DNA from 2 places in the Methylobacterium oryzisoli genome. Region 1 is predicted to be linked to the other one. Evidence: riboswitches for the same ligand, from Rfam matches in the RefSeq annotation. Region 1 holds a riboswitch; the other holds the start of a gene.
What was found. A riboswitch is a leader RNA that binds a small molecule or an ion and turns the genes downstream of it on or off. The one in region 1 is predicted to bind cobalamin.
Positions count from the first base shown of each region.

Region 2: it holds a riboswitch for cobalamin, as region 1 does, so the genes downstream of both, ACKUB9_RS06720 (TonB-dependent siderophore receptor) here and ACKUB9_RS21045 (CbtB domain-containing protein) in region 1, are expected to answer to the same signal.

Region 1 is NZ_JBKIBX010000024.1:32,373-36,918, forward strand. Features, by position in the region: gene cobN (cobaltochelatase subunit CobN) at 1-194, opposite strand, end outside; gene ACKUB9_RS21025 (Uma2 family endonuclease) at 194-790, opposite strand; gene cobW (cobalamin biosynthesis protein CobW) at 867-1,901, opposite strand; gene ACKUB9_RS21035 (DUF1636 family protein) at 1,898-2,269, opposite strand; gene ACKUB9_RS21040 (CbtA family protein) at 2,266-2,997, opposite strand; gene ACKUB9_RS21045 (CbtB domain-containing protein) at 3,038-3,214, opposite strand; cobalamin riboswitch at 3,246-3,442, opposite strand; gene cobU (bifunctional adenosylcobinamide kinase/adenosylcobinamide-phosphate guanylyltransferase) at 3,516-4,064, shown strand; gene cobO (cob(I)yrinic acid a,c-diamide adenosyltransferase) at 4,067-4,546, shown strand, end outside.
Region 2 is NZ_JBKIBX010000005.1:8,036-12,581, forward strand. Features, by position in the region: gene ACKUB9_RS06720 (TonB-dependent siderophore receptor) at 1-2,012, opposite strand, end outside; cobalamin riboswitch at 2,040-2,246, opposite strand; gene ACKUB9_RS06725 (hypothetical protein) at 2,481-3,152, shown strand; gene ACKUB9_RS06730 (sigma-70 family RNA polymerase sigma factor) at 3,160-3,909, opposite strand; gene ACKUB9_RS06735 (CsbD family protein) at 4,094-4,297, opposite strand.

The sequences.
Region 1 (4,546 bases):
CGCAGGCCCGCGAGCTTGGCCAGCCGCAGGCTCGGCATCGCGGTTGCGCGGCTCTCCTCGGCCTGCGCGAAGGCCAGCCCGGCGAGGTCCGAATCGGTGAAGGACAGGGCCACGACGTCGCCGGGCGTCTGGCCCAGATCCACCGCCGCCTCGCCCTCGTCGAGGGAGACCGTATCGACCCGCAGGAGATGCATCAGGCGTCGGACCCGGGCACGAGGCGCGGCCGGGGTGGAAAGACGACGCCGTCGTAGACGTCGCGCAGCGCCAGCCCCATGCCGAACTCGGGCAGATCGACCGTCTCCTCCAGCCCCGCCACCAGCCGCCGCGCCCACGCCCCGTCCGCGCCGCGCGACCAGACGGCGATCTCGGGGGCGTTCGGCTCGACGAGGAGGATGTGCGCCAGGGAGGCCACGGTCTTGTACTCGCCGACCTTGTCGAAGGTGTCGAAATCGCGCGTGCTCGGCGACAGCACCTCGACCACCAGGCGGGGCTCGGCGGCCGTCAGCCCGTTCGGGTCGCGCGCGCCGCAATCCAGGCCGAGGTCCGGCCGGCGGATCTGGCCGGGCAGCGTCTCGATGCTGCCGTCGCCGGTGAAGGGGCGGCACGGCCCGCCGCGCAGGCGGGTGCGGAACTCGGCCAGCAGGTTCACCACGATGTCGTCGTGGACGTGGCAGACACCTGCCATCAGGCGCACCGGCTCCCCGCCCACGAGTTCGTAGCGCGCCTCCTGGCGCTCCTGCCAGGCGAAGAACTCCTGCACGGTCCAGCGCCGCGCCGCGGGCTCCGGCATCATGCCCTCCTCAAGGCCCGGGGCGGTGCCCCGGGACTCCGGCGGCGGGCGTCGCGCCCCCCGCGCTCCCGTGATCCTAACCCGTCAGGGCCGCCGTGACCGCATCCCGGTCGAAACCCTTGAGGCCGATCACCACGAGGCGCCCGTCGCGGTGCTCGCCCGGCCGCCAGGGACGGTCGTAATGGTGCGCCACGCGCCGGCCGACGCCCTGGACCACGAGGCGCATCGGCTTGTCGGCCACGGCGCAGAACCCCTTGATGCGCAGCACCCCCGGCACCTCCGCCGCCCGCGCCACCCGGGCCGCGAGGTCGTCGGGCGAGCCGGCCGCCCGCACCGGCACCGCCGCGCTCTCGAAATCGTCGTGGTCGTGGTCGTCTTCCGTCTCGTGATGCGAGGGCCGGGAGGCGAGGTCGCTCTCGGCGCCCGCGTTGAGGCCGAGCAGAATTCGCGGGTCGATGGCGCCGTGGGCCGTCTCGACGACCTTCACGGCCCGCGGCAGCTGGGCCTCCACCTCGGCCCGCACGCGGGCGCGGCTCTCGGCGTCGAGGAGGTCGCCCTTGTTCATCACCACGAGGTCGGCGCAGAGGAGCTGGTCCTCGAAAACCTCCTCCAGCGGGTTGTCGTGGTCGACCGATTGGTCCGCGGCGCGCTGGGCCGCCAGCGCCTCGGGATCGTCCGCGAAGGCGCCCGCGGCCACGGCCGGTCCGTCCACCACCGCCACCACGCCGTCCACCGTCACCCGCGAGCGGATCGCCGGCCAGTTGAAGGCCTGGACGAGGGGTTTCGGCAGTGCGAGGCCGGAGGTCTCGATCAGGATGTGCTCGGGCGGCTCGGGGCGGTCGAGCAGGCGGTTGAGGGCCGGCACGAAATCGTCCGCCACGGTGCAGCAGATGCAGCCGTTCGGCAGCTCCACCACCGCGTCCTCGTCGCAGCCCGGCACCCCGCAGGAGGCCAGCAGCGAGCCGTCGAAGCCGACATCGCCGAACTCGTTGACGATGATCGCGAGGCGCCGTCCGTCGTTGTGCTCGACCACGTGGCGCACCAGCGTCGTCTTGCCGGCCCCGAGGAAGCCCGTGACGATCGTGCAGGGAATTTTTTGGAGGATCGTCATGCGGACCTGACCGGGGCGGGAGGGATGCGGGCGACGACGCCCTTGCGGAAGGCCTCGGGGCGCTCGCGCCAGGGCACGAGGCCGTCCGGCGTCGCGGCGTAGCGCGCGAGCCCGTCGAGGATGGTGTCGGCGGCGCTCAAAGGATCGAGGTCGCCGTACACGTAGGTCCAGCGCCCCGGCGAGGCGACCGCCACCGTGCAGGGCCGCTTGCAGACGGACAGGCACTCGACGGCCTCGACCGCGACGGGCGCGCCGCGCTCCGCCAGGGCCGCGGTGAGCGCGTCGAGGAGCCGGGCGCCCGCGCGGGGGCCGTCCGGGTCGTCGCCGGCGGCCCGGCAGGTGGTGCAGACGTAGAGGGTGAGGCTCATGCGGCGGCTCCCGCCCGGCCGCGCGCCACCGCCTCCCAGGCCCAGCCGAAGGCGAGTCCGAGCACGGCCCAGAACGCGAAGGACACCGCGAGGGAGCGGGCGGCGAACTGCGCCGCCATCGCGGCCGGCAGCGCGCCGCCGCCCTCCCCGGCATGCGGCGCCCCCCAGAGGTGCGGCGCCACGATCAGCACGAGGGCGAGCGCGGCGGCGAAGACCCCGCGGCGGGTCGCCAGGAGGTAGAGCCCCGCGCCGGTCGCCAGCGCGGTGGCGAGCCACCATGCCTGGCGCAGCTCCAGCGCCTCGCCGCCCATGCCGGGCAGTTCCGGCGGCAGGCCGATGGCGGGCGCGAGGCTCGCGGCGAGGAAGCCCCCCACCGCGAAGCGCAGGCCCTCGCCCGGCGTGATCCGCCGCCCGTCCGCGACCAGGATCGCGCCGAGGAGGAGCGCGTAGCCGACGCCGCTCACCAGCGTGGCGAGCGCCGTGAAGGCGAGGCGCGGCAGGCCGGGGCCGGGCTGCCACGCCTCCGCCGCGGGCGCGGCCTCGGCGGAGGAATGGCCGGAATGGGCCAGGATGATCAGCGGTGCCGCCTGCGCGTGCGGGGCGCTGCCCTGCTCGTAGCGCTCGGCCCGCAGGATCAGCGGCGAGGTCAGGGCGAATTGCAGCCCCGAGGCCACGCAAGCGGCGAGGAAGCCGGCGACCAGGGCCGCCGACAGCAATCGGATCGTCATGATGGGAACCCTGCGGGGAGCCGGGAGGCCCGGCCCGGCGTCAGTGGCAGGGGAAGTTGTGGGCGTGGCGCCAGTCGTGGGCCGCGTTGTGGAGCGCGGCGGCCGGCGAGAACCCGGACACGAAGAGCAGGCCCAGGCCGAGGAAGCCGGCGACGAGCACCGCGGTCAGCCGCTCGCCGGCGAGCGCGGGGGAGAGGGTACGGGTGATGGCGACCATGACGAACTCCTGCCGCCCCGCCGGCGGCGTCGAGAGGATGCGGGTGACGGCAGGTCTCCTGGCTCGCGGCGTTCTTCGCATCCCACCGCCTTCCCGGATCGCTCCAGTGGCCGAAGGCGGGCGCGCGCCGCTCACAGTTGCGGGGGCAGCCGCGGCTCCCGGAGCGGATCTCCGTCCCGCGTTCCCTTTTCACCTCGTCGCCGAGGCACCGTCGGGCGCGACCGTAGCGACAAGGACCCGGGCTTGCAATCCGCGCCCGGCCGCCCGAGAGGGTTTCGGGGCTGGACTTGAGGGGCAGGTGGTGGCGCAGGACGGATCGGGAACGCCGCGGCTCACCCTGGTGCTCGGGGGCGCCCGCTCGGGCAAGAGCGCCTACGCGGAACGCCTGATCGAGGCGCTGCCCCCGCCCTGGCTCTACGTCGCGACGGCGCAGGCCTGGGACGACGAGATGCGGGCGCGCATCGCCCAGCACCGCGCCCGGCGATCCGGCGGCTGGGAGACCCGGGAGGCGCCGCGCGACCTCGCCGGAGTGCTGGACGGTACGGAGCCCGGCCGGCCGGTGCTGGTGGATTGCCTGACCCTGTGGCTCACCAACGCCCTGCTGGCCGAGGCCGACCGCTCAGAGGCCGGTCTGGCCGCCGAGACCGCCGCCCTGGTCGAGGCCTGCGCACGCCATCCCGGCCCGCTGGTGCTGGTCTCGAACGAGGTCGGCCTCGGCATCGTGCCGGACAACGCGCTCGCCCGGCGCTTCCGCGACGAGACCGGGCGGCTGCACCAGCGCCTCGCGGCGCTGGCCGACCGGGTGGTGCTCACCGTGGCGGGGCTGCCCCTCGTCGTGAAGGGAGAGTGAGAATGGAGACCGACGAGGAGGCCGCGCGCCACCGCGCCAAGATGGCCAAGCGCAAGGCCGTGCAGGACGCGGAGGTGGCGGGCAAGACGGTCGAGAAGGGCCTGCTCATCGTCCATACCGGCCCCGGCAAGGGCAAGTCGACGGCGGCCTTCGGGCTGATGCTGCGGGCGCTCGGCCGCGGCTGGCGCGTCGGCGTCGTGCAGTTCATCAAGGGCGCCTGGGAGACCGGCGAACGCTTCGCCCTCGACCGCTTCGGCGATCAGGTGGCGTGGCACACGATGGGCGAGGGCTTCACCTGGGAGACGCAGGACCGCGCCCGCGACGTGGCGGCGGCCGAGGCCGCCTGGGCGCAGGCCCGGCGGCTGATGGACGATCCCACCATCCGCCTGCTGATCCTCGACGAGCTCAACATCGCGCTGCGCTACGACTACCTGCCGCTCGACGCGGTGGTGGCGGCGCTGAGCGCCCGCCGGCCCGATCTC
Region 2 (4,546 bases), on a different contig from region 1:
CCCTGCACCTCGTAGACCGCGAGCAGGCTGCCGCTGTGGCGCGGCACGTTGATGAGCGGGGCGCCCACCGGCAGCAGGTTGTCCTTCGTCACCACCGCGTCCGCGTAGACGTAGCCCGCGAGCACCTTCACCTCCGGCGTCAGCTGGCCGGCCGCCGTCAGCTCGAAGCCCTGGCTGCGCACGCCGCCGGCCGCGATCGAGAAGCCGCTGTTGTTGGGATCGGGCGTCAGCACGTTCTGGCGCTCGACCCGGAAGGCGGCGGCGGTCAGCCCGAGGGCGCCCTCGAACAGGTCGAGCTTCGCCCCCACCTCGTAGCCGAGCCCGGTCTCGGGCGGGAGGGGCCGGCCGGGCGAGACGGCGGCGGCGTCCGGGCCGATGTTCGGCCGGAAGCTCGTGCCGACATTGGTGTAGAGCGCGAGCTCCGGCAGCGGCTGGTAGACGAGGCCGGCCCGCGGGGAGGCCGCCGCCCGCGACTGGTCGGCCTGGCTCCTCGGGATGCGCTCCCGGAACGACTGCTCGAAGAAGTCGAACCGCACGCCGACGAGCGCCTTCCACTCCGGCGCCAGCACGATCTGGTCCTGCGCGTAGAGGGCGGTGTTGGTCACCCGCTCGAGGTTGTTGCGCGGGATCGTGAGCGGCGGCAGCGCCTGGCCGTAGCGCGGGGCGTAGATGTCGAGCGCGTAGGGGTCGGTGCGGAAGTTCGAGCGCAGGTAGACGGTGCGGCTGTCGGTGCTCTCGCGCTCGAAGCCCAGCAGCACGGTGTGGCCGATCCCGGCCGTGTCGAAGCGCCCCACCAGCTCGGCCTGCCCGATCGCCACGTCCCAGCGGTAATCCCGGTAGTTGCGGTCGCGCGAGACCGTGCGGTTGTCGGCCGCGATGGCGCGGATCTCGGCCGATTCGCCCTCCAGCGTGCCGGTGTTGAAGGAGGTGGCGAGCCGCATCTGCCAGTCGGCGTCGAAGCGGTGGTCGACGCGCACCTGCATGGTGTCGTTGGTCTGATAGGTGCTCTGGCCCGGCTCGCCGAGGAAGCGCGAGATCGGCAGGACGCCGAGCTGCCGGTTGATCGCGATGACGCCGCGATCGAACACGATGCGGTTGCGCAGGAACTCGGTCTCGACGGTGATCGTCGTGTCCGGCGTCACCTGCCAGCTCACGACCGGGGCGACGAGGAGCCGGTCGCCGTCCACGAAATCGCGAAAACTTCTTTGGCGCCCGGCCGCGAGGTTGAAGCGGTAGAGGAGCGTGCCGTCCTCGTTGAGCGCGCCGCCGGAATCCACCGTGCCGCGGACCTGCCCGAACGAGCCCCAGAGCCCGCCCATCTCGACGAAGCGCTCGCGCGTCGGCTGCTTGGTGATGATGTTGACGAGGCCGCCGGGATCGCTGCGCCCGAACAGGCCGCCGCCGGGGCCCTTCAGCACCTCGATCCGCTCGACGTTCTGGGTGTCGGGCGGGGGCGGGAAGCCGCGGTTGAGCGGGAAGCCGTTCTTGTAGAGTTCGGAGGTGGTCACGCCGCGGATCGCGTAGCTGAAGATGGTCAGGCCGCCGAAGTTGTTCTGCTGGGCCACGCCGGGCGTGTAGGCGAGCACCCGGTCGACGCGGGTGGCGTTGAGGTCGGTGATGACCTCGCGCGGGGCGACCGTCACGACCTGCGGCACGTCGCGCTGGGGCGTGTCCGTCTTCGTGCTGCTGACGGCCCGGTCGGCGCGGAAGCCGGGCGTCGGCCCGATCAGCCCGATGGATCCCGCCGCTACGGGCGTCGCCGAGGAGCGGCCCTCCACCGCGATCTCGTCGAGGGCGATGGTCGCGTCCTGCGCCCGCGCCTCGGTGCCCGCCGCGCCGAGCGCCAGGGCGGCGACGGCCCAGCACCGGCCGCGGGGCCGGGACGGTCGCACGGCGATGCGCGATGCGGGACGCTGGACCAGGGGACGGGCACTCACTGACGCGCTCGCGGTTGTCGAGCGGGGTGCCGGGCGGTCGCAGGCGGGGCGGGCGCGAGGCGCCGCGTCGTCCATGCGCCGGCCCGGGGCACCCCGCCCGAGAGACGTGACCGTGCCAAGGCAGGTCTCCTGGCTCGCGGGTCGTCGCGCCCGCCTGGCCTTCCCGGTGCGGAGCACCAGTGGCCGGGGCGGCAGGCGCTCGCCGCTCACAGTTGCGGGGGCAGCTTCGGCTCGGCTCGCGGGAGCCCACCGAATTCCCTCTTCGCTCACGGGCGCAACCCCGTGAGAACCTTGACGATCGGACAGTCACTCCGCCGCCGCCCGGGGTCAATCGGCGGGGAGCGGTTTGTAACAGTGTTACATTCTCTGTGTCCTCAGGAGCACAGCCGTCCGGGCTGCGCACCGGGCGCCCGGGCGGCGCGCCGGGGATTCCGTGAACCGCGCGGGCCGGGTCGGGCGGGTTCGGAGCGGCTGCCACAACATGACCATCAATGGTTGCCACCCAGATATCGCTCGCCTTCCGCGTGTATCTGGATCGTATCCATGCCGCCGCTCTTCTTCCTCCATCTTCCCAAGACGGGTGGGACCAGCCTGCGCTACACCGCCCACGAGGTCTTCCCGCAGGAGAAGATCTTCATGCTGTATGGGAAAGATAGCCCGACGACCCATCCCTTCGCCAACGACGTGATGTACTGCCGGCAGGGGATCGCGATCGGCGAGCAGCTGCGACTGATCTCGGATTACCTGATCGAGCACGAGATCGCGTTCTATTCCAGTCACATGAGCGCGGCGTATCTGCCGTGCTTCGATCCCGGGCGGGCATTCTCGCTGTTTCGCGAACCCTACGACCAAGTGCTGTCCTACTACGTCTTCCAGAAGAAGCACGGCCGAACGACCCAGAGCCTCGAGGCGTTCATCGAGGAGCCGCGCAACCAGAACGTTCAGACGCATTCCTTCGGCAGCGCAGACTTGGAGCGGATCGCCCTCGTCGGCATCCTGGAGGAGTACGAGGCTTTCGTGGCGCGGCTGAATCAACGCTTCGGCCTGTCGTTCCAGGCCGTGCACAAGAACGCCCGCAGTCTCGCCTCGCGCCTCATCGGGCCGAAGCCGAGCCCGGCCCTGCGCGCCTATATCGAGCGGCTGAACGCCTCCGACATGGATCTCTACCGCCGCGCGGCGTCGCGCTGGTCCCTGCTCGCGCGCGAGGCCGCCTGAGCGGGCGTCAGCCCTCCAGCGCCATCACGCCGCCATTGGCGATGACAGAGCGGGTGAGCCGGTCGGCGCCGAGTTCGCCGCCCGAATAGCCGAGCAGCTCGGCGAGCCGGTCGCGGGCGCGGCAGACCCGGCTCTTCACGGTGCCGACCTTGCACTGCATCAGGGCGGCGGCGTCCTCGTAGGAAAGATCCCCGACCGCGATCAGCAGCAGCGCCTCGCGCTGCTCGGCCACGAGCTTGTTGAGCGCCGCTTGGAGGTCCTGCACGTCGAGCCGGTCGCCCTGGTTGGGCGCTGTGGTGAGACGGGACGAGTAGACGCCCTCGCCGTCCTCCACCTCCCGCGAGCGCTTGCGGTGCTCGGAGTAGAAGGCGTTGCGCATGATCGTGAACAGCCACGCGCTGAGGTTCGTGCCGTCCTCGAACCGGTTGCGGCTCTGCCAGCCCTTGAGCAGGGTGTCCTGCACGAGGTCGTCGGCCCGGGCCGGATTGGCCGTGAGGGTGAGGGCGAAGCGGCGCAACGCCGGGGCGGCCGCCAGGAGGTCGTCGCGGAAGCGGTCCTCCTTCGGCGCGCCGAGCGCGGCCAGCGCGGCGTCGAGCCGGCCGATCAGGCCGGTGAAGGCGGCCGGCGGCTCGATCTCGCCGAGCGCCGCGTAGGCGTCGCGCAGCTGGCGTCCGAGATGCTCCTGCACGGCGGGTGGCAGGGTCGGGGGCGATGCCGGGGCGGGCTTGGTCCGCCCGGTGGGAGATGAGTCGGTCATCGGTCTGCACGCTGGCGCGGGGTTCCGGCAAGCTAGACCATAAATGTGCGCAGCGCGAGGGCGAATCGCCACTCACAGGTGCGCGATCGCACATGATAATTGATAAAACAGAGGCCGATCCCCAGGGGATGCGGGGATCGGCCTCGCTCTTAGGGCCGGACGGACCAGCCGTCCGGCCATCGCATCAGAGCTTGCTCTTCACCGTGTCGGCGGCGTTCTTGATGCCGTCCTTGGCATCGCCGACCGTCTTCTGGGCCTCGCCCTTCATTTCCTGGGCCTTGCCCTCGGCCTTCAGCTTCTCGTCACCGGTGACGTTGCCGATGCCCTGCTTGACGTTGCCGGCCGCCTCGTTGGCGAGACCCTTGATCTTGTCCGTCGTGCTGCTCATCGGAAACTCCCTTAGGTCCGAGCGGTGCCCGGTTCAGGACAGACGAACGGTCGGGCCTCCGGATGGTTCCTCAGTTCCCAGGAGAAAGACGCGGGCCGCTGCGATGTCGGGTCATCGAACAGCCACTCAACCGGCCCCGGAAGAAAAGCTGCGATTGTAGATCTGCATCGGAATAGGTTCGGTGTTACTGATTGTATCTGTAAGTTTTATCCATGTATCCAACAATTTTGCTTGGCGATAGGCAATGAT